DNA from 3 places in the Bacillus sp. GB_SG_008 genome. Region 2 is predicted to be linked to each of the others. Evidence: predicted binding sites of a transcription regulator. Region 2 holds the regulator's gene; each other region holds the start of a gene.

Region 1 (7,587 bases), on a different contig from region 2:
GCCGCAATGGGAATGGCACTTGCGCGTGATTTAAAGAAAACGAAAGAGTATATTGTTCCGATTATTGGTGATGGTGCGTTAACAGGTGGAATGGCACTAGAAGCACTAAACCATATTGGACATGAGCAAACAGATATGACGGTTATCTTAAATGATAATGAAATGTCGATTGCACCGAACGTTGGTGCATTGCATAACGTACTTGGACGTTTACGTACAGCAGGGAAATATCAATGGGTAAAAGATGAACTGGAATACTTATTGAAGAAAATTCCGGCAGTAGGCGGTAAAGTAGCTGCAACAGCAGAAAAAGTAAAAGATAGTTTGAAATATTTACTCGTTTCCGGTGTGTTTTTTGAAGAATTAGGATTTACATATTTAGGCCCTGTTGATGGTCATGATTATGAAAGTTTATTTGAAAATCTTCAATATGCAAAGAAAACGAAAGGTCCTGTTCTTGTTCATGTGATTACGAAAAAAGGAAAAGGCTATAAACCGGCTGAAAGTGATGTAATTGGAACTTGGCATGGTACAGGAGCATACAAAATTGAATCTGGTGATTTTGTGAAACCGAAGGAAGTTGCGCCGGCATGGAGTTCTGTTGTTAGCGAAGCAGTTCGTAAATTAGCGAAGGATGACCCGCGTATCGTTGCTGTGACGCCAGCAATGCCGGTCGGATCAAAGCTTGAAAAATTTGCAAAAGAATTTCCGAATCGTATGTTTGATGTAGGGATTGCTGAGCAACATGCGGTAACGATGGCGGCTGGTTTAGCGACGCAAGATATGAAGCCGTTTTTAGCGATTTATTCTACGTTTTTACAACGTGGTTATGATCAAGTCGTTCACGATGTGTGCCGCCAAAATTTAAATGTCTTTTTCGGGATTGATCGAGCAGGGTTAGTAGGAGCTGATGGAGAAACGCATCAAGGTATATTTGATATTGCATTTTTACGCCATCTTCCGAATATCGTTCTCATGATGCCAAAAGATGAAAACGAAGGTCAACATATGGTATATACAGCCATCAATTACGAAGATGGGCCGATTGCGCTTCGCTATCCGCGTGGAAATGGGCTTGGCGTACCTATGGATGAGGAGTTTAAAGAAGTTCCAATCGGTACATGGGAAACACTTCGTGAAGGTTCACAAGCAGCCATTTTAACATTTGGTACGACAATTCCAATGGCTTTAGAGGCAGCGGAATCTCTTGAGAAAAAGGGGATATCTGTAAAAGTTGTGAATGCTCGCTTTATCAAACCGATGGATGAATCGTATTTACATGAGTTATTAGGAAAGAATATGCCGATTTTAACGATTGAAGAAGCGTGTTTAATCGGAGGATTTGGTTCTGGTGTGTTAGAATTTGCTAGTGAGCATGGGTACCATAATGCACTAATTGAGCGTATGGGTATTCCAGATCATTTCATCGAGCATGGCAGTGTATCTAAGCTTCTTGAAGAAATTGGCTTAACAACAGATGCAGTTGTTGAGCGCATTTGTACAATGATTCCATTAAAACAAAAAAGGGCGTAACGAATGAGCGGGAAAAAAGAAAGAGTAGATGTACTATTAGTAGAACGAGGACTTGTGGAAACAAGAGAAAAAGCAAAGCGGGCTGTTATGGCCGGTCTTGTATATGCTAATGAAATGCGTTTAGATAAGCCGGGTGAAAAAATACCGCAAGATACAGAGCTTACAGTAAAAGGACAAGTGATGCCGTATGTAAGCCGTGGTGGATACAAATTAGAGAAGGCATTAGAAACATTTCAAATAGATTTGCAAGATAAGGTTATGTTAGATATTGGTTCCTCAACTGGTGGGTTTACCGATTGTGCTTTGCAAAATGGAGCGAAGTTATCATATGCGTTAGACGTAGGTTATAACCAGCTTGCATGGAAGCTGCGTCAGGACGAGCGCGTTGTGGTAATGGAACGGACGAATTTCCGTTATGTAACACCTGCTGATTTGCAGCAAGGATTACCGCAATTTGCGAGCATTGACGTATCATTCATATCTTTAAAATTAATTTTACCTGTATTGAAAACGATGTTAACTTCTGGTGGTGACGTTGCAGCGCTTATTAAGCCGCAATTTGAAGCTGGGCGAGAGCAAGTGGGGAAAAAGGGAATTGTTCGCGACCGTAAAGTGCATGAAGCGGTTATAGAAATGATTGTCGATTTTGCATTAGAAGAGGGTTATGATGTTCAAAATTTAACATTCTCTCCAATTACGGGCGGAGATGGAAATATTGAATTTTTAATTCATTTAAAATGGTATGGTGAGCGTACGCAAGGGGAAAATCATTCTCCTATTCGAGTAGAGGAAGTTGTGACAGAAGCTCACGAAGCCCTGAAGCAAAAAGGAAAAGAGGAATAACAATTGTTGTTCCTTTTTTTTAACATACAGCAAGCTAGAATTGTAAACACAATTGTAAAAACAACGGTGTACAAGTAACCAGTTATACGTTAACATAAAGAAGTGAAGTATAGCGACGTTAAAACTAAGGTAAGAGATAGTGCGAGGTGCAAAAATATGAATAAAGGGCAGCGCCATATTAAAATCCGAGAAATTATTGCGAATAAAGAAATTGAAACACAAGATGAACTAGTAGATATTTTGCGTAATGAAGGTTTTAATGTAACGCAAGCGACAGTATCACGAGACATTAAAGAATTACATTTAGTAAAGGTGCCACTTCATGACGGAAGGTATAAATATAGCTTACCAGCCGACCAACGATTTAATCCGCTTCAAAAATTAAAACGCAATCTTATCGATTCGTTTGTTAAATTAGACTCAGCTGGTCATATGCTCGTGTTAAAGACGTTGCCGGGTAACGCAAATGCTCTTGGTGCACTTATTGATCATTTAGAATGGGATGAAATTATTGGCACAATTTGCGGTGATGATACGTGTTTAATTATTTGCCGTACACCTGAAGATACAGGAGTTGTATCGAATCGCTTTTTAAATATGCTGTAACAAAAAGAATCTTGTTTGCTTTATTGCTCAGAAGAGTGAAAAGTAAGCAAGATATTTTTGTTATGAAGAAATATAAAGTGAAACTTCCATCAGTGGGGGAGGTTTTACTGCCCGTTAATGCGGGATAAAAGTCCAAAATAGCACGTAAAAATACACATTTCCATATCGAAATATCAATATTGTTACATTGACCGTGAAAACAAATGTTTGGTACAATGAAGCAGATTACATAATATATTCTTCATCAAGAAAAGAATGAATAGAAGAATGTATGTGAGAATAGTTTAAGCCTCCAGTATGGAGTGTGAATTAGATAACGAGGTGAATGAGGCATTGTTATCGGAATTATCGATTAGAAACTTTGCTATTATTGAATCATTAAATATTTCTTTTCAAAAAGGGCTGACTGTTTTAAGTGGTGAAACGGGTGCAGGGAAATCCATCATTATTGATGCGATTAGTCTTCTTGTTGGAGGACGCGGTTCTGCGGAATTTGTGCGCTATGGGACAGATAAAGCTGAAATTGAAGGGTTATTTTATATTGAGGATGAAAATCATCCTTGCGTTATGAAAGCAGAAGAACTTGATATTGAAATTGAAGATGGCATGATGATTTTAAAACGGGATATTTCTGTGAATGGGAAAAGTGTATGCCGCGTAAACGGAAAACTGGTTACATTAAGTGTATTAAAGGAAATTGGGAAAACGCTTGTTGATATTCATGGGCAACATGAAACACAAGATTTAATGAATGAAGATCGTCATTTATTTATGCTTGATCATTTTGATGGGGATCATATTTTAGTTCAGTTAGAAAAGTATCAAAATGTTTATAGAGAATACGAGCAATTAAAAAAACAATTGCTCTCTTTAACAGAGAACGAGCAACAAATGGCACATCGTTTAGACTTGATTCAATTTCAACATGAAGAGATTCGAAATGCAGACTTGAAAATAGATGAAGAGCAAAACTTATTAGAAGAACGATTGAAGATTTCGAACTTCGAAAAGATTTATAAGGCGTTGGGTGATTCGTATCGCTCTTTAACTGAAGACCGTTCTGGTTTAGATCATGTACGAAATGCAATGAATCAAATGGAGAGCATTACTGATTTGGATATAGCATATCAAGAAAACTATGATGCGATTGCAAATAGTTATTATTTATTAGAAGAGGTCGCTTATCAGCTCCGTGAAAAGTTAGATATGATGGAGTATGACCCTAATCGTTTAGATGAAATTGAAACGCGTTTAAATGAAATTCGTATGTTAAAGCGTAAATATGGAAATACTGTAGAAGAAATTTTAGCGTATGCGGATGAAATCGAACAAGAAATATTTACCATTGAAAATAAAGATGTACACATTGAAACAACGAGAAAAAAATTAAAAGAATTAGAACAGCTTATAGTAAAAGAAGCAAAATTATTAAGTGGCATGCGTCATGATCTTGCGAACCGATTAACAACAGCAATTCATCAAGAATTAAAAGAGCTGTACATGGAAAAAACAAAATTTGAAGTAATGATAAAGAAAAAAGAAGGGACAATTGACGATCCTCTTGTCGAAGGAGCTCCTGTAAAAATGACCCAAGATGGGTATGACTATGTGGAATTTTATATTTCTACAAATCCAGGAGAACCGTTAAAGCCGCTTTCTAAAGTAGCTTCAGGAGGAGAATTATCCCGTATTATATTAGCGTTAAAGAGTATTTTCTCTAAACATCAAGGTGTTGCTTCTGTTATTTTTGATGAGGTAGACACTGGAGTAAGCGGGCGTGTTGCGCAGGCAATTGCTGAAAAAATCTATCGTGTTTCCGTCAATTCACAAGTGCTATGTATTACACATTTACCACAAGTCGCGTCTATGGCAGATTCTCATTTGTTTATTCGTAAACAAATTGTCAATGAACGAACAGTTACATCTGTTACTGTACTAAGTCAGGACGAAAAAGTGACAGAAATTGCTCGCATGATCTCTGGTGTAGAAATAACTGATTTAACAACAGAGCATGCAAGAGAGTTACTCTCGCAAGCGCATCGTTTTAAACAAGCAGCAGAGGCTATCCAATAATGGATAGCTTTTTTGGTAACAACAATGATTTCTTAATTCTTCCGGTTATAAAGAAAGGGTAGCAAGGAGAGATTAAAAAGTGAAGCCGCTTGGCTGAATGTGGGTTAGGAGCGAGGAGAGTGAAAAGATTGAAATTAGAGCAATTTCGAAAAATCATAGGAATCTGTCTCCTTGTTTCGCTTGTCTTTATTGGGTGTTATAAACCGCTTCGCGAGTTTATTTCACTTCCAAAGCAACTTGTTATGTTTCAAAATCAAGATTCACAAGTATCTTCTTTACCTGTATTTCAAACAAAATCAACAGATGAAACGATTTTTACAATTGTTTCTCAACATGCTGGTGAAAAAACAATTGCAGTAAATCCGCATCAAAGCGGAGAAGCTGATATGGTTTATGAGCTTGCAGGATTGCCGGTGAAAAAAGTAAATGTAAAAGTATTAAAAGATTTTAAGGTGGTTCCAGGTGGGCAATCAATAGGAGTAAAGTTAAATGCAAAAGGGGTACTTGTTGTAGGCCATCATTTAATCCAAACAGAAAAAGGAAAAGTATCTCCGGGTGAGCTTGCAGGTGTGCAAGTAGGGGATATGATTACTGAAATAAATGGTAAGACGATTGAACGAATGAGTGATATTGCACCATTTATTCATGATAGCGGGAAAACAGGGGAATCGCTTAATCTTGTTTTATTGCGAGATGGAAAATATATTCGAACAAAATTAACTCCGCAAAAAGATGGGGGAGAACAGTCGTATCGAATTGGGTTGTATATTCGTGACTCAGCTGCAGGTATTGGAACAATGACTTTTATTCATCCAGAATCAATGAAATACGGTGCACTTGGTCATGTTATTTCTGACAATGATACGAAAAAACCAATTCAAGTTGAAGATGGACAAATTGTTCGTTCGACAGTAACATCCATTGAACGTGGTAGTAATGGTGATCCGGGTGAAAAACTAGCAAGATTTTCACCAGATCATGAAATTATTGGTAATATTACAACGAATAGTCCATTTGGTATTTTCGGTAAGTTAAATACAGGAATGAAAAATGGAATTATGGATGAAGCAATTCCAATTGCTCTTTCTTATCAAGTAAAAGAGGGACCTGCGAAAATTTTGACGGTTATTGATCAAGATAAAGTGGAAGCATTCGATATAGAAATCGTAAGTACAGTTCCGCAAAAATTCCCTGCAACAAAAGGGATGGTTGTTAAGATTACAGATAAACGTCTATTAGAAAAAACAGGTGGAATTGTACAAGGAATGAGTGGTAGTCCTATTATACAAGATGGGAAATTAGTTGGAGCTGTAACACACGTATTTGTTAATGACCCAACATCCGGATATGGAGTTCATATTGAGTGGATGCTACATGAAGCGGGTATTAATATTTATAACGATCAGAAAAAAGCAAGCTGAATTTATTCAGCTTGCTTTTTTTCGATCTATCCCGCTATTCGCGGGCAGTAAACCCCCACCTCAAGATGCAGAGAAAAGCGAAGAAGATAGGTGGGGAATAACTGTCCGTAAAAGCCCGATTGGTGAGAGCTTTCCATCAGTGGGGGATGAAGAAACCCCCGCTGATGGAAATTTCACTGTATAAAGTCGTTGAAAAGTTACAAAAGTTTCGCAATGGTTGTTTTTTGTTGTAAAATAAAAGTAGAGTATGTATATTCGGTTGTAATCATATGATGGAATATGTAAAGAAAAACTAAGAAATGAACGATAAAGATGTTTTTTTGTGATTTTTTCGGAATTTAAGAAAGTTTTAAAGGGGATTTTCACATAATTGTCGAACAATTCATGTAGTCTAGAAGCTAATACTTTATGTCGGGAGAAATCATTTGTAGGGAGGAAAAGCTGTGGAGAAAATTAAAGTGTGTCTCGTGGATGATAATAAAGAACTTATATCTATGTTAGAGAGTTATGTTGCCGCTCAAGATGATATGGAAGTGATTGGGGTAGCTTACAATGGTCAAGATTGCTTAAATTTATTAAAAGAGAGACAACCGGATGTACTGGTCCTTGATATTATTATGCCACATTTAGATGGACTCGCAGTGTTAGAAAAAATGCGTCATATTGACCGTTTCAAACAGCCAAATGTTATTATGCTAACAGCGTTTGGACAAGAGGATGTGACAAAAAAAGCTGTTGATTTAGGTGCATCATATTTTATATTAAAACCATTTGATATGGAAAACTTAACAAGTCACATTCGTCAAGTGAGTGGAAAATCAAGCGCTACAATTAAACGTCCACTATCAGCTTTTCGTTCTGTAACAACGTCTGATGGAAAACCGAAAAATTTAGATGCGAGCATTACAAGTATCATTCATGAAATTGGTGTACCAGCTCATATTAAAGGGTATATGTATTTGCGCGAGGCGATCTCAATGGTATATAACGACATTGAGTTGCTTGGATCAATTACAAAAGTACTATATCCAGATATCGCAAAGAAATATAATACAACGGCAAGCCGTGTCGAACGTGCAATCCGTCATGCAATTGAAGTTGCATGGAGCCG
Region 2 (7,587 bases):
TCCAGGGAAGGTATTTCCTAATACTGTGTTAGTAATTACCTCAGCGTTTAACCCTTTCCAATCTAATGTATCGACACTCCATTGAATAATCATAAAGTTTTGTTCAGTAGCCCACTTAACTTGATCTTCATTTATAATGCCATAAGGCGGACGGAATAGTTTCGGAGAATATCCTATTAGTTTTTGTAATATGTTTTCTGTTTTTAAAATTTGTTCATGATATTGCTCATCACTTATTTTTGCCAAGTTAGGGTGGTTATAAGTATGATTCCCCACGATGTGTCCCTCGTTAACAATTCGTTTTACAACTTCAGGATATCTTTCGGCATTTTCACCTAGCAAAAAAAATGTAGCTTTTACACCATATTTTTTTAACTTATCTAATACTTGTGGAGTATATAGGAGATCGGGACCGTCATCAAATGTGAGAGCAACTTCGGATTTATTATAAGGTCCTGCAAAAGCGTATGCATATTCTTCAACCCAAGGAAAAGGAGTCCATGATCCTCTCGTTGCTGCTTCTTTGGATTGAATCTGAAAAGGAAACGGGGCTTGTGATGAAACAGGAACTGATTTCATATAATCTAAAGGATAAGATGGGTTATGAATTGATGAATATGAAACCATTGAAGGAAGAACACAAGGCGAAATATGATTGTAGGGAGTGCCCTGAAAGGGAAATATTACTTTGGGTGGATAAAAAGAATACATGATTGAAATACCTCCTTAGAAAAGATAGAAATCTCTCTAAAACTTTTATATGCCAATAATTACAGTTTGGTTAGGGAAGAAAAAAGTGTGAGTAGTTTGTTTTTCACCCATATTTATGGGTGATAAGATTTATATCTCAATGGGGCGGGAGAGATAAAGAACCCCTCAACTACCTAATTTTTACTTTATTTTATAAAAATTGGAATAGTACCTTGTAATATTCAGTACTGAATGGTATATTATGGTTAATTAAGTACCTTGTATTGAATAGTACTGAATTGGGAAGGAGGATTGCCTTTGAACGTTCAATTTAAAAAAGGTGTATTGGAGCTTTGCGTTCTTGCGCTTGTAAGGAAACGAGATTGCTATGGCTATGAATTAGTTCAGCAAATTTCAAATAAGTTTTTAATATCAGAAGGATCAGTGTACCCATTGTTACGTCGTCTGACGAAGGAAGGGTACTTTCAGACATATTTAAAAGAATCATCGGAAGGGCCTCCGCGGAAATATTATCAGTTAACAGATCAAGGTGCAGAGCAACTCTATACGCTTGTGACAGAATGGCGTGATTTTGCAAGGGGAGTACAAGAAATTATTGAAGAGGTGTAGCGAATGACTAAAGAACAATTTTTTCATGAATTATCAGAACACCTTAGAAGATTGCCAGAAGAAGAACGGAACGAAATTTTGTATGATTACGAGGAACATTTTCGATTTGGAATAGAAGAAGGGAAAACAGAAGCGGAAATTATAAAAGCGCTCGGTTCGCCTAAAACAATTGCTAAGGAAACGTTAGCGTCTCATCGCTTAGAGCAGGTGAAGCATAATCCAACTTTTTCTAATGTAGCAAGAGCGATTGTGGCAATCATTGGACTCAGTTTTTTAAATTTAGTTGTTGTATTAGCCCCGTTATTAACAATCGGAAGTCTTATTTTCACACTTTGGACAGTTAGTGCTGTATTTGTTTTATCACCTTTACTTGTGTTAACAAAAATTATTTTTGCTCAAATTTTTATTTTATCTGATGTATTCGTTTCTATTCTACTCTTCGGTATTGGTTTACTTTTAGGGATTGGTGCTTATTATTGTACAGTTTGGTTTAAAACGCTTTTTGTCAAATACGCCAATTGGAATTTAAAAGTAATTAAAGGGGAGTAGATAAAATGAGGAAAATTGTATTCATAGCACTTGTTTGTATTGTGATTGGAGGAATTGGTTTATTTTTTGCAGGATCAGCTTTTTTTATGAAATCTGTGACTGGGTCAGCGGAAACAAAGAAATTGGAACAGAAACAATTTAAAAATGATCAAATTAAAAATATCAACGTTGACACAGATGTAGGAGATGTTGTGATTGAAAAAGGAAAGACTGATTCATTTGAAGTTCGGTATAATGGTAATCAGGAAAAACGAAAGTTAGACGTAAATGAGAAGGGCGAAACGCTACAAGTGGAAGTGAAAACAAAAAAGAAACATATATTTGATTTTTCTTTTTTTTCATTTGGTTTCAAAGGTGAAAGTTTAATAGTCGTTGTACCTGAACGCGTATACAATCAAATTGAAATAGAGACAGAGGCGGGAAATATTCAAGTGCGAGACATTCAAAGTGAAAATGTATCCGCACATACAGCAGCAGGTGAAGTAGAAATGAAGCAAATAAAATCGAATAACGTGAATACTTCATCTAGCGCGGGGGATATTGTTTTGCATAAAGTAGAAGGAAAAGTACTTGCAGAAGCAACAGCAGGAAATATAGAGGTAACGCAGCATAACCCGCAATATAGTATTGAAGCGGAGTCAGCAGCAGGAGATATCAATATTCAGCTACAGGAAGTACCGAAAGATGCCGTTGTAAAGGGCTCTTCTCATGCAGGAGATGTAAAGATTTTCGGGAAAGAAAATAAAGAAATTACATTAGGGAACGGAAAGGTACAGATTAGCGGGGAAACAGCAGCAGGAAATGTAAAAATCAAGACGAATTAAAAACAGACCAGCTCAGCTGGTCTGTTTTTAGTGTAAATGACGATAGACACCAATTACTTTTCCGATAACAGAAACGTTATCTAAAATGATAGGCTCTAAAGAAGAGTTTTCTGGCTGCAAACGGAAATGATCTTTTTCTTTGTAAAAACGTTTTACCGTAGCTTCATTGTCCTCTGTTAAAGCGACAACGATCTCACCATTGTAAGCAGATTGCTGTTGGCGAACAACAACTAAGTCTCCGTCAAAAATACCGGCTTCAATCATACTATCTCCGGAAATGCGTAACATAAATACTTGATCTGAGCCTGAAACGAGGTTTGCCGGAAGTGGGAAATGTTCTTCTACACTTTCAACTGCTGTAATTGGTGAACCAGCTGTAACTTTCCCGACAATCGGTACGTGAACGACTGGTTGTGTATCCGTTTCGATGTTATCGTTTCCTAAAATTTCAATGGCTCTCGGTTTTGTTGGATCGCGGCGAATGTATCCTTTTTCCTCTAAGCGAGATAAATGTCCGTGCACAGTAGAGCTAGAAGCAAGACCGACTGCTTGACCGATTTCACGTACGGAAGGCGGATAACCTTTTTCTTGTACTTTTTGTTTAATGAAGTCGAGAATGTCTTGCTGTCGTTTCGTTAACTTCTCCATGTTTTTCACACCTCGTTTTCTTTAAATTTTCTTACTTGTATTATAACATGTGAAAAAACATTCTACAAACATAAGTTCGAACGAATGCTTAGTTTGTGATACACTATGATGTGAAAAGTGAGATAGAGAAGAGGGTATGAAATGAATGCGATTATTTATGCACGTGTGAGCACGACGAAAGAAGCGCAGGAAACATCATTAGCACGCCAAAAAGATGAATTATTGCATTTAGCTAAGCGGTATCAAATGAATATCGTAAGAGTAGTAGAAGAGAAAGCGAGCGGATATAGCATAGAACGAGATGGTATTTTGGAAGTGTTAGATACTATTCGTGATGAACAAGTTGATGTGCTTCTCATCCAAGATGAAACACGTCTTGGGAGAGGGAATGCGAAAATTGCCTTAATGCATTGTTTACACAAAGAAGGAGTAAAAGTATATACACATGCACATAATGGCGAATTGCAGCTTTCTGACGCAGATTCAATGGTACTTGATATTATTGGTATAGTAGAAGAATACCAGAGAAAGATTCATAATTTAAAGATTAAACGTGGAATGAAGCGAGCTGTAGAAAATGGATTTCGTCCAGAGAAAAACTTAAAGAATCGTCATTTAAGCACAGGGCGGGAGAAAAAAGAAGTACCTATCGAAGAGATTGTTCGTCTGCGCCGCAATGAATTAACATTTGAAGAAATTGCAGCAACGCTTCGTGGTTTTGGTCATGAAGTATCAAAAGCGACTGTACATCGCCGGTATGTAGAGTATACGAAGCAATTGCTTGATAAACAAGAGTAACTATTGTATGATAATAATCAGTTTTTAGTAGAAAGGGGATTCGAGATGCTAAGTCACGAACTCATTGAACGCATTAATTTCTTAGCGAAAAAAGCAAAAGCAGAAGGTTTAACGGAAGAAGAGCAACGTGAGCGTCAATCGCTCCGTGAACAATATTTAAAAGGTTTTCGTCAAAACATGTTAAACGAATTGAAATCAATCAAAGTTGTTAACGAAGACGGTAAAGACGTTACGCCGAAAAAGTTAAAAGAATTAAAAAAACAAAATAAAGCAAAGTTAAATTAAAAGATGGGCGCAGCCCATCTTTTTTAAGTTTGATAGGAAAATTCATTATTTAACAACTTTCCAATTATGATTAGTCATCGCTTCGATTGTTTTTCGTTCTAATATGTAATTTGCAATGAGCTCAGACATATCAATTGGTATATCTTTTATAATGGGCTTATTTTGATACATTACGTAATTTCCGCCACCACTTGCACGATAATTGTTCATGACAACGTCATACTCTTGATGCAAGTGAATAGGAGACCCTTCATATTGTAGGGAAACGACTCTTTCCCCAACTGGTTTTGAAATGTTTAATATGTATGAAATTCCTTCCCACATATCGTAATTATAATGCTGCGGTTTTGGTTTGATATATGCAGGGTTTACAATGATATTTCCATCTGTATCTAACGAGAAATATTCGGCAGATAGTTCAAGGGCCTCTTTTATATCTTTTCCTGTAACACGAATGACCTTTAGGGTATTGGGATAAATATAATTCGAAACAATATCTCTCATTGTAATGCGGTTTGGAAAGCCGGAAGATTCATTATGAAACAAGCTTGTACAAGAAATATTCACTCCAGCTACATCCATCTGTACTTTATTTATAAATTCGATGAAGGGATGATCTTGCAAACGAGTTTGCATCGCATTGCGAATCAGCATATCACCAATAATAGTACCAATAGGTTGATCTAACCAACGCTGAGTTTGATTTTCATATGTAGATGCCAGTGAAAGTACCATTTCGTCTGCTGGAACATTTTCCGCAGATAACAATTCAGAATAACATTCCTCAACAATCCACTCGGTATTATCCTTTTTTAAGGAGACGTGTACTTTTCCTAATGATTTCCCATTGCTGCCCGCCTGTAAGACGGTTACTCCATTTATTTTTGTATGAGCAATATAGCGATGTTGGTGTCCTGTTAACAATACATCGATTCCTTCTACTTCTTGACATATTGCATATCCTTGATTTTCACCAGTTAAAACTTCTGTTGGCTCTCCAGTTTGCAAATCTCGTTCAAACCCTCCGTGATATGACACAATAAGTAAATGAGGTTGTTCCTGTTTACGAATATAAGAAATCCACTTTTTTGTTGATTTTAATGCATCTTCAAAAGTTAAATTTTCAATATGTTGTGGTTGTTCCCAGTTTGGGATGTAGTGAGTTGTAACCCCTAGTATCGCAACTTTTATATCAGGATGTATATGTTTAATGATATAGGGTTTTCCAAAGTAAGGCTCCATTGTTTTTTTATCTAAAATATTAGCAGCTAGGTAGGGCATTTTTGCATTTGTAATTGCTTTGTTTAATATGTCCATTCCATAGTTGAATTCATGATTGCCGATAATTGCTGCATCATAGCCGATATGATTGGCGATGATAGACATTGGGTGTTCTTCATGCTGCATATATTTGGCGTAGTAATAAGTAAACGGAGTTCCTTGAATGAAATCACCGTTATCGATCAAGATTACATGTTCATTTTGGGTACGTTCTTGCGCAATACGTGTTGTAAGTTTTGCTAATCCGAATTCTGCTTTTTCGTTATTTTGATAGTGAATAGGGTAAACCGTACCATGTACATCACTTGTTAGTAAGATAGTTATATTTACTACATGATTCAGATTCAATAGTATCAACCTTCTTTATTGTTATCTTATGATAAATCATAACAAATAATTTTAATAAAATATTTATGGCTATTATTGATTTCATTCTTAATTCAATTCGCAAATAGATTGTATAAATCATTTGTATCCTACTTGAAAAACGTCTTCTATTTTGGGTTAATAACTGAATAGAAAACGTTTTTTATATTTTTTATCTTTTTGTGTTGACTCTAACGTTACGTCATACTTTATCGTATGTACTAAGGGAGGGCAAAATGATGACAATGAAAGTAAAAGAAGTAGCAGATTTAGTTGGTATTAGTGTGCGCACACTACATCACTATGATGAAATTGGGTTATTAACTCCTGAGGAGACGACCGAATCTGGTTATCGCCTTTATTCCAACGATAATTTGGAGACATTGCAACAAATCCTGGTTTTTAAAGAACTTGGCTTCCCTTTAAAGAAAATTAAAGAAATTATCAATGATCCTTCATTTAATCGAGAAGAGGCACTCGTTTTGCATCGTAAAATGCTGCTTGAGAAGCGCTTTAGACTCGATAAAGTGATTGCAACGATTGATAAGACGATTCAACATACGAGAGGAGAAATTCAAATGACGAACAAAGAAAAATTTGAAGGCTTTGATTTTAGTCAAAACCCATATGAGCAAGAAGCACGTGAAAAATGGGGAAATGAAGCTGTTGACAAGGCAAATAAAACAGCAGCAAACATGACGAGAGAAAAACAAGAAGAATATAATGCAATCTATAGGAAACTCGCGGCACTTCGTAATGACTTACCTGAATCAGAGCAGGCCCAAAAAGCAATTAAAGAATGGTATGATTATTTGCAGAACTTTGGTCATTATTCATTGGATGCATTTAAAGGTCTAGGGCAAATGTATGTAGATGATGAACGTTTTACAAAAAATATTGACCAATTCGGTGAAGGTTTGGCTGAGTTTATGCGTGATGCGATGGCAGTGTATGCAGATCGTAATAAGAAGTAAAATGTATGTATACAATTTTAAAGGTCCTATTCTCCATTTGGGAGAATAGGACCTTTTGTTTACGAGATAAGAAAAAGTTGGTTTTTATATTAGGAGATGTAGTGTGGTTATCAATTGTAATCAAAATACGATATTTTAATTCATAAATAAAAAATGCGGGAAAAAATATGTGTATCATTTCGGATGCAATGTTTAAAGATAATGAGGGGTTGTATGTAATTATTGATTAGTGACAAGCAATAAAGAATCCAAGGGTTTAAGAAAGGTTTGGACATAAGAGTATAGCAAATATACATTGTGAATTTTAGTACGTTTTTTGAACAAATCCGAAAAAACATCAACATATTTGTCCGTACATGTTGTATAATCTTGCAAGGAAAGATATCATATAGATGTGTAAAACGAAAACGTTTTCTACTATAAACGAAGGGAAGAATAGCATGTCATATTCAATCGAACAACTTTCTATCAACACGATTCGCACATTATCCATTGATGCGATTGAAAAAGCAAACTCTGGTCACCCAGGAATGCCAATGGGT
Region 3 (7,587 bases), on a different contig from region 2:
ATGAGAAACGTTTAAATAAGAAGAATTGGTTTAAGGATTATTGGATGAATTTGAATATTACTATTTTTCCACCAGAAGAATTAATTAAATCTATGTACAATTTGCCAAAGAAAAAAACTTTAGAAAGCAATGATGAAACAGCTTTAGAATATGTTGAAAAAAACGAAGATGTTTTTGATATGCCACAAGTGAAAAGGAGTCAAGAGACTTACATATTTGATGAAGAAGTAGTTCGAGAAAAAATACTAAAACGGCATAATATTGACAACATTAGTATACGTGAACTAGCAAAAGAAATTAAAATTTCGGCTCCTACATTATCTAGATTTTGTAACAAGCAAACAAAGCGCTTATCGGCAAATGCAGTTGAAAAAATGTCCAAGTGGTATGAGAGACAAGTAATAATAGAAAAAATGTAACCTATTTTTATATCTGAAAATTAGGTTACAAGGCACTCGAAAGAGTGCTTTTTTATTTGCATTCTAAAATGATATTATTAAAAGTAAAGTGGTTTCAAGTCGAAGAAAGATGTAGCTTTGAAATAAAGTTTGATTAAAAGCATTTTATAAACACGTATTTTATAACAAATTAAAAGGATTCATTTTGATTAAACTTTAATCAAAATGAATCCTTTTCTTTTCAAATGTACTTTCAGTTTTATAAAAAAGTTTGAACAAACCTTACTCTTCATCCTCCTTCCAAACAACAAAGCGTATTGTTACTTCTTCACTTCCACTAACTGGATCACATCCTTTACAATGAAGACCTTCCCAAATTTCTACGCCACATCGTTCACAATATTTAGCCGCCATAAGTGATTCCTCCTTATACGCCCTTAAAAAGCTTGATTTAGTATTCTAACTTACATATTACTTATGCTATTTAAAATCAATTTTATGTGGATCAAAACGAAATATGAGTAAACTTTTTTTCAAAACATCGCAACTTTTTTATAAGCGGTTTGACTGTATTCTAAACAATTAAACTTTGTTTAAATGCAACAATTGGCTAGAGTATATGACTGTCAAACAGTTATATACTCTCTTTATTTTTTAATCTTTTTAACTATTATTCTAGCTGTTGCTTTGAAATTAACTTTAATTAAAAACAGCTTACAAATCCTTATTCTACAGACAATAAAACAAATCCATTTTGAAAAAGTTTAATCAAAACACATTTAGAATTCTTTAATTAAAGGGATAAAGCATCGCACCTTTTTTTAGAAACGTCGCAACTTTCTTCAAAACATCGTAACTTTATTTTAAAGCCACACTTAATAAATAAAAGGGACTCTGTAAATCATTACGGAGTCCCTTTTATTTGCTCATTAGAGCTATGAGCATAAGATCTTTCCTTATTAATGGGTAATTACTATAAAAATAAATAATATTTGGTTGGTCTTTTTTTATGTACAAATTCGAAAAGAAGTCTCTTCATCATATCTATTTAACATGCCTAGAATTTTATATGGATGGTGAGACAATATGAGTCAATATCAAATGTTATACAGTACCCCGTATCTATATTCTTCTCGAACACTAAAACAAATGTACAAAAGCACAAAAAAGGAAGATGACATATGTGCAATACAAGAGCACATGCTACGCCACGAAGTATATTTAAATTCTGAATATCGAGGTTATTATTATTTAAGCCGCAAAATCGAAGAGGATCTACACGATGATGAATATCCTGTATCCTGGAATGAATTGTTGGACGATTATCAATTGTATTCTGACCGTAGTGGCAAGCTCTCTATCAAAAGGAAAGGGAGGGAATAACTTTGACTATTATAGGAGAATTAGGAGTTGTATATGGAGTTACTGGGGCTACTTTATGTGGTATTAAATTTTTGAAAAAGCGTGGTCTTCATCTTCCAGATTGGGTGCTACATGCTGGGCTAAAATGCTTGGTTATTGGAAGCGTTTGGTACCTGCTAGTTGATATGCTTGATATGTTTCTACGTTAGACACTTATCTGGTAGCTGAAGATCGTTGCTACTATCTCTGTTTTTTAAACATTTCTCCTCTTCTATTTTTCCTCAACTACCTCCTTATAAGGAGGTTAAAGGAGGCACTACAATTATGTTAGAACTTTTAATGATTCCTGGTGCTATGTTCACTGCTGCATTATTAAGTAAAAACTTTAAACAAAGTGATAAACACAAGATCGCAAGATTTTTTGAGATTGCTAATATTTGTGTAAAAGAAAAACACAAATTAGAGTATCCCAGGTTCAAGAAACAAGAAGAAAAAGAAAAAAGTACAGTGTATATGTATGAGCTGCCGTTAGGTATTCCCTCTCAACTTATTAGGAAATTGGATGAAGTTATTTCTGAAGGATTGAATAAGCCCGTACGAATTAATTATGAATCTCCTTTTCTATATGTCCAGGTGTTCGAACAAAACATACCCAAAAAATGGGCATGGACGGAAGAACTATTACGTCCTGGGACGTGGAAGGTTGCAATCGGAAAAACATTAGATAGAACTTTATATCATGATTTTGATCAAACTCCTCATATGCTTCTCGGTGGTCTTACTCGAATGGGGAAAACAGTGTTTTTAAAAGTACTCATCACTTCCCTGGTTAAATCTAATCCAAATCATGCCCATTTTTTCATTATAGATCTAAAAGAGGAAGGATTAGAATTCACTGAATACCAGGATTTAAAGCAAGTAGTAGAAGTTGCCGATAGTCCAGAAAAGGCCTATGAAGTATTGGTGAAAGTGATGGCACTTATGCATCAACGAGGAAAATATATGAAGAAAAATCGAATGAAAAACATCGTACAAACAAAAGAAAAAGACCGTTTTTTTATTATTGTTGATGAAGGAGCGGTTCTTGCACCAGCGAAGGGATTGCCTAAAAATGTGAACCGGATGTTAGAAGAGTGTCAGTATATGCTTAGTCACATTTCAAGGATAGGTGGAGCATTAGGGATACGATTGATACTAGCGACCCAATATCCTACTGTAACGTCTGTCCCATCGGTTGTAAAACAAATGAGTGATGCGAAAATAGGATTTCGATTACCAACTACAGTTGCATCACAAGTTGTTTTAGATGAATCTGGATTAGAAAATTTACCTTCGCTTCCAGGTAGAGCATTATTCAAAACAGATCGTATTCACGAGTTGCAAGTTCCTTATCTTTCGGATGAGATGATGAGAACATTATTGCAAGAATATGAGGTGAAGACACAAGATGAAACACCAAAAGCTCAAACAAAAAGCGAGACAAATCGAGATTTTATCGAGTTTAAATAAATTAGAATTTGCAACCAGAAGACAATTACAAGCCATTCACACCTTGGGAAGTATACGGAATGCAAACCGAGTTCTAAAAGATCTCAGGAAATATTGTCATGTGACTACGTATAACCGTGAATATGTATACTACCTTAATAAAAGAGGTTTAGCCCTTTTAGGATTAGATTCAGCTGAAAGAAAAAAGAAACACCATCTTGAACACATACTTTTAAGAAATGAAGCTTGGATGTGGCTAGATTTCCCTGAATGGAAAGTGGAACAAATTATACAGTTTAGACATCAAGGAGAAGAAAAAATAATTATTCCAGATGCTTATTATGTAAAAGATCGGATACCTAATTTTGTTGAGATCGATCGGCTGCAACATATGAAGACGAATGAACAAAAGATACAATACTATGGTTTAATTGCAAGAATTTATAAGGAACAGCAACATATAACGCCTAATGTTTTATTTTTTACCATATCAGATTATCGAGAAAAGAAATTAGAAAGCTATGGCATGAAATATAACGTGTATGTCAGGACATTTCTATTAAAAGATATTCTATAAAAACCAAAAAGCACAAGGATATGCTCTTGTGCTTTTTACATATCCCAAAAATCTGTTACTTTGGCATTTCTCTCGACCTTTTTTATTGCACGAATAATTTTTTGGACAACAGGAAAACTTGGCATATGAGATTTATTATTGCAAAGCCGAGAAATTGTATTGCGACTCACTCCTGTTTCTTCTTCTAATTCTTGTTGTTCAATTCCGTGTCGATCTAGCCATTTTCCTAGTTTAGTTCGATTTTTTCGTTTTCCTTTCATGAAAGTGTCTTCCTTTCTTGTTCCCTATTTAACTGTTATTTTGGACACTTTCAAACTAATTTATACGTATGCACCATTCATGGTGCATACGTCTTTTCTAAGGTGCATATATTAAAAATAGATAAAGAGAATAAAAGATTTTTTGTAATTATTTTGTGGAATATAGCATACATAATAATAGCTACAAGATGCGGATACGCTGAAATATAATTGCATCTTGTTGCAAAGCGTATTCCTAGAAAATAAAAAGCTCAAACTCATTGATATTAAAGGAGTTTGAGCTTTTATTATTTTCTAGATAAAGTGTAACAGGAATAAAAACTCTTAAACTAAGATAGCTGTAGAATGACAATAAAGTTATTAAATTTTAAAACCTCAAACACGCATACCCCCGTCCTAAAATTAGGGCGGAGGTAAAATAAAGTTGTTTAATTTTTGATAAAAATACTTCACTAAACGAAAAAATAACAATAAAGTCGTTTGAAAATCTAAGTTTTATTCCATAAGAGCGCCCGATAACGAAATAACGTCATAAATTAGATTGTTTATTCAGTCCGTATTATTTAATTTTTCGTTGCCTTATTATTCCTACAACAATTGGAATAACTGTCCCAATAATTGTTATCGGTAAAAATAATTTACCAAAACCGCTTCTCCAACCTAAAGCTATTGAAATTGTCTCAAATTGGATTAAAGCAAAAATAACTAAACAAACATTTTTTAATTGATTAATCACTTTTCGGCTATTTAAATAAAACTGCTTAGCATTCGATTCATTAAGTCTTTGTGGATAGTTATTAACTTCTGGAAACTTTTCTAAAGTCTGCATTAAAAGAAGTATGAATGTCCCTATTCCTGGTAGAATCAAAAGTTCCCACTTTGACCCCCAGCGATCTACAACCCCAGCTGCGTTATAATGTCCCGGTACTTCATCGGGTAATCTTCCCCAAATGGTGATTAAAAAAATTATTGATCCTAAGAAAAATGAATATCCAACGATATCCCAAATCCATTCACTTTTTGTTTTTTTGATTTTTATTCTAGGTCGTCCCCATGAATTTACTATATTTCCCCTCCCCCTTCTATGATATCTATAGTAATTCGATTTTCAGCTAGGTATTTCAAATTTCTTTCAACAAACCATCCGGCTAAAATGTAGAAAGGTTGTTGAGGATCTAAATAATTTCCTCCACTGTTACCAGACTCGTCACAATAAATATCGTAGTTCATTTAGTCTCCTTTCAAATCTGAATAGTAAGTATCTTAATTATAGAACTATATTTGATTAATTCCATAAAAACATATTCATCCCTCTTATATAATTTCACATACCATAATTATAATAAAAATTTTAATAAACCATTGTATGAACCCAAAAAATAGGTTTATAATAGGAACAAACGTTCTGTTTTTGGGGGGGTAAAATGATGTTTGATTACTCAAAATGCATGAATCGGATGATATTTTGTATAGACCTTTGTTCATTTTTCGCTAGTTGTGCTTGTGTGATGCGAGGTTTAGATCCACTCAAAGTAAAATTAGCGGTTGTTGGGGATACGAACAGAAATGGATCTATTGTGCTAGCCGCCACTCCTGAATTGAAAAAATTAGGGATTTCTACAGCAACCCGATTATACGAAATACCAAAAGATCCAAACATCATTATTGTAAATGCAACAATGAAAAGGTTTGTTGAAATTTCAAATCAGATTACAGAAATTTATACGAAGTATGTAGCATTAGAGGATCTACACGTTTACTCAATAGACGAGTGCTTTCTAGATATGGAACAGACATCACATTTATTTGGACGTGATCCAATTGTAATTGCTAAAAGGATTCAAAAAGAGATATATGACACAACTGGCATAACCGCATCCATTGGAATTGCGCCTAACCTATTCCTTGCAAAGGTTGCTTTAGATGTGGAAAGTAAACATTCAAGATTCAGGATTTCAATGTGGTCATACGAAGATGTCTCGAAGAAATTATGGGAAATCAAGCCTCTTCAAAAAGTATGGGGAATCGGATCAGCTACTCAAGAAGCACTACATAAAATGGGTCTATTTTCCTTAAAGGATGTTGCAAAAACGCCCAAAGAACATTTAATAAAGGGGTTTGGCAAAGTAAAAGGTGAAGAACTATATCGTTTTTCATATGGTATTGATGAAAGTCGGATTGCTAATAAATACATTCCTAAAAGTACTTCAATAACAAAAGGACAAATATTATTGGAAGATTGTTTTAGTCTAAATAAATTAAAATTACTCATTTTAGAACAGATTGAGGAAACCTGTTTTCGATTACGATCTATGGATAAATGTTGTAGAACGGTTGAGCTTGCTATAGGATACAGCAAATATATTGGTAGAGGATTTAAGCGAGCAATTACCTTAGAACAACCGACCTGTTTAACTGAGGAGGTTTATGAGGCGTGCTTACAACTGTTAAAAAAATTTCATTCTGGGCATCCAGTGCGCCAAATACATATAACTTTAAAGAATTTGACCAGGGACGATGCAATTCAAATGTCCTTATTTGAAGATACCTCAAAAAAAGATGTTCAAAGGAAATTAGCAAAAACAATGGATGGTATCCGTCATAAGTATGGGGAAAATTCAATTATGAGAGGCATAAGTTACATTCATGGGGCTACACAGCGTGATAGAAACAATAAAATTGGTGGTCATAAAGCATAAGGAGGAATATAAGTCATGATTGATAGGGGTATGATGAGATGGATGCCGTTTTCCGCAATAAAAGAGCAATTTGAAGGGCTAAATGAATTGTATGAAAAACAAAATCATGTTCCAATGCCAATTTTAGATGAGCAGCAATTAGAAGCTATAAATGAAATTGTATGTGAGGCGATGTCCGAAAATCTTGAAGTAGTCATTTTATATCATAAACATAACAGAATACATTTGGAATCAGGTTATATCCACTATTATGATACGTCTCGAAATGAGTTAAGAATTATTAATAATGATAACAAGGTACGATACATAAATATCAGCTATATTACAGATATAAAATATATGTAAATGGACAATAGGAGATGAAGATGTGAAATATTTTGTATTTGAAGACGATGAATTAATAGGCGGATGTGAAGAGAGAATATGTGTTTTTGAACATACTAAAAGAAAAGATGTATACGACAGTATTAAAACCCTAAAGGAGTTTACAGTACAATGCCAATTCATTGAAGGAAGAAATACGCATTGGTATTGGCATAAAGGGAAAAATGTTAAAGAAATGACTATGGAGGAATTCGAAGGGAAAATTAGGAAAGAACAAAAAGAATTAAAGTCGATATCCAAAGAAGAATTTATCAAAGTAAGAAATAGATATGCTCCCTTTATCAAACCTATTGAATTTCCTAGTGATGGAATCAGATTTTCTTATGCATATGAACCAGAGTGGAATGATGTATTTTTTGTTATGGAAACGGAAGCAAATTATTTTGCTGTTTATTGGTTTACAAGCGCTTAAAAAAGAT

Evidence for each region. The regulator LexA, encoded in region 2, represses DNA repair genes until DNA is damaged. The targets are predictions, from matches to a motif close to CGAACATATGTTCG.
Region 1: the regulator LexA is predicted to act here: its motif matches at 3,179-3,192, upstream of recN (DNA repair protein RecN).
Region 3: the regulator LexA is predicted to act here: its motif matches at 5,479-5,492, upstream of ACTDJC_RS21285 (Y-family DNA polymerase).

Annotation. Positions count from the first base shown of each region.
Region 1 is NZ_JBPZSK010000001.1:574,345-581,931, forward strand. It holds gene dxs (1-deoxy-D-xylulose-5-phosphate synthase) at 1-1,533, shown strand, start outside; gene ACTDJC_RS02905 (TlyA family RNA methyltransferase) at 1,537-2,376, shown strand; gene argR (arginine repressor ArgR) at 2,533-2,982, shown strand; gene recN (DNA repair protein RecN) at 3,316-5,055, shown strand; gene spoIVB (SpoIVB peptidase) at 5,175-6,476, shown strand; gene spo0A (sporulation transcription factor Spo0A) at 6,920-7,587, shown strand, end outside.
Region 2 is NZ_JBPZSK010000005.1:93,555-101,141, forward strand. It holds gene ACTDJC_RS14270 (peptidoglycan-N-acetylglucosamine deacetylase) at 1-711, opposite strand, end outside; gene ACTDJC_RS14275 (PadR family transcriptional regulator) at 1,009-1,320, shown strand; gene ACTDJC_RS14280 (HAAS signaling domain-containing protein) at 1,324-1,869, shown strand; gene ACTDJC_RS14285 (DUF4097 family beta strand repeat-containing protein) at 1,875-2,693, shown strand; gene lexA (transcriptional repressor LexA) at 2,721-3,341, opposite strand; gene ACTDJC_RS14295 (YneB family resolvase-like protein) at 3,483-4,139, shown strand; gene ACTDJC_RS14300 (DUF896 domain-containing protein) at 4,185-4,424, shown strand; gene ACTDJC_RS14305 (bifunctional metallophosphatase/5'-nucleotidase) at 4,470-6,053, opposite strand; gene ACTDJC_RS14310 (MerR family transcriptional regulator) at 6,311-7,045, shown strand; gene tkt (transketolase) at 7,486-7,587, shown strand, end outside.
Region 3 is NZ_JBPZSK010000013.1:36,945-44,531, reverse strand. It holds gene ACTDJC_RS21330 (helix-turn-helix domain-containing protein) at 1-419, shown strand, start outside; gene ACTDJC_RS21325 (hypothetical protein) at 681-812, opposite strand; gene ACTDJC_RS21320 (hypothetical protein) at 1,485-1,781, shown strand; gene ACTDJC_RS21315 (hypothetical protein) at 1,784-1,969, shown strand; gene ACTDJC_RS21310 (FtsK/SpoIIIE domain-containing protein) at 2,085-3,269, shown strand; gene ACTDJC_RS21305 (replication-relaxation family protein) at 3,208-3,825, shown strand; gene ACTDJC_RS21300 (helix-turn-helix domain-containing protein) at 3,861-4,085, opposite strand; gene ACTDJC_RS21295 (DUF1648 domain-containing protein) at 4,645-5,094, opposite strand; gene ACTDJC_RS21290 (DUF3800 domain-containing protein) at 5,148-5,315, opposite strand; gene ACTDJC_RS21285 (Y-family DNA polymerase) at 5,513-6,784, shown strand; gene ACTDJC_RS21280 (YolD-like family protein) at 6,800-7,129, shown strand; gene ACTDJC_RS21275 (hypothetical protein) at 7,152-7,580, shown strand.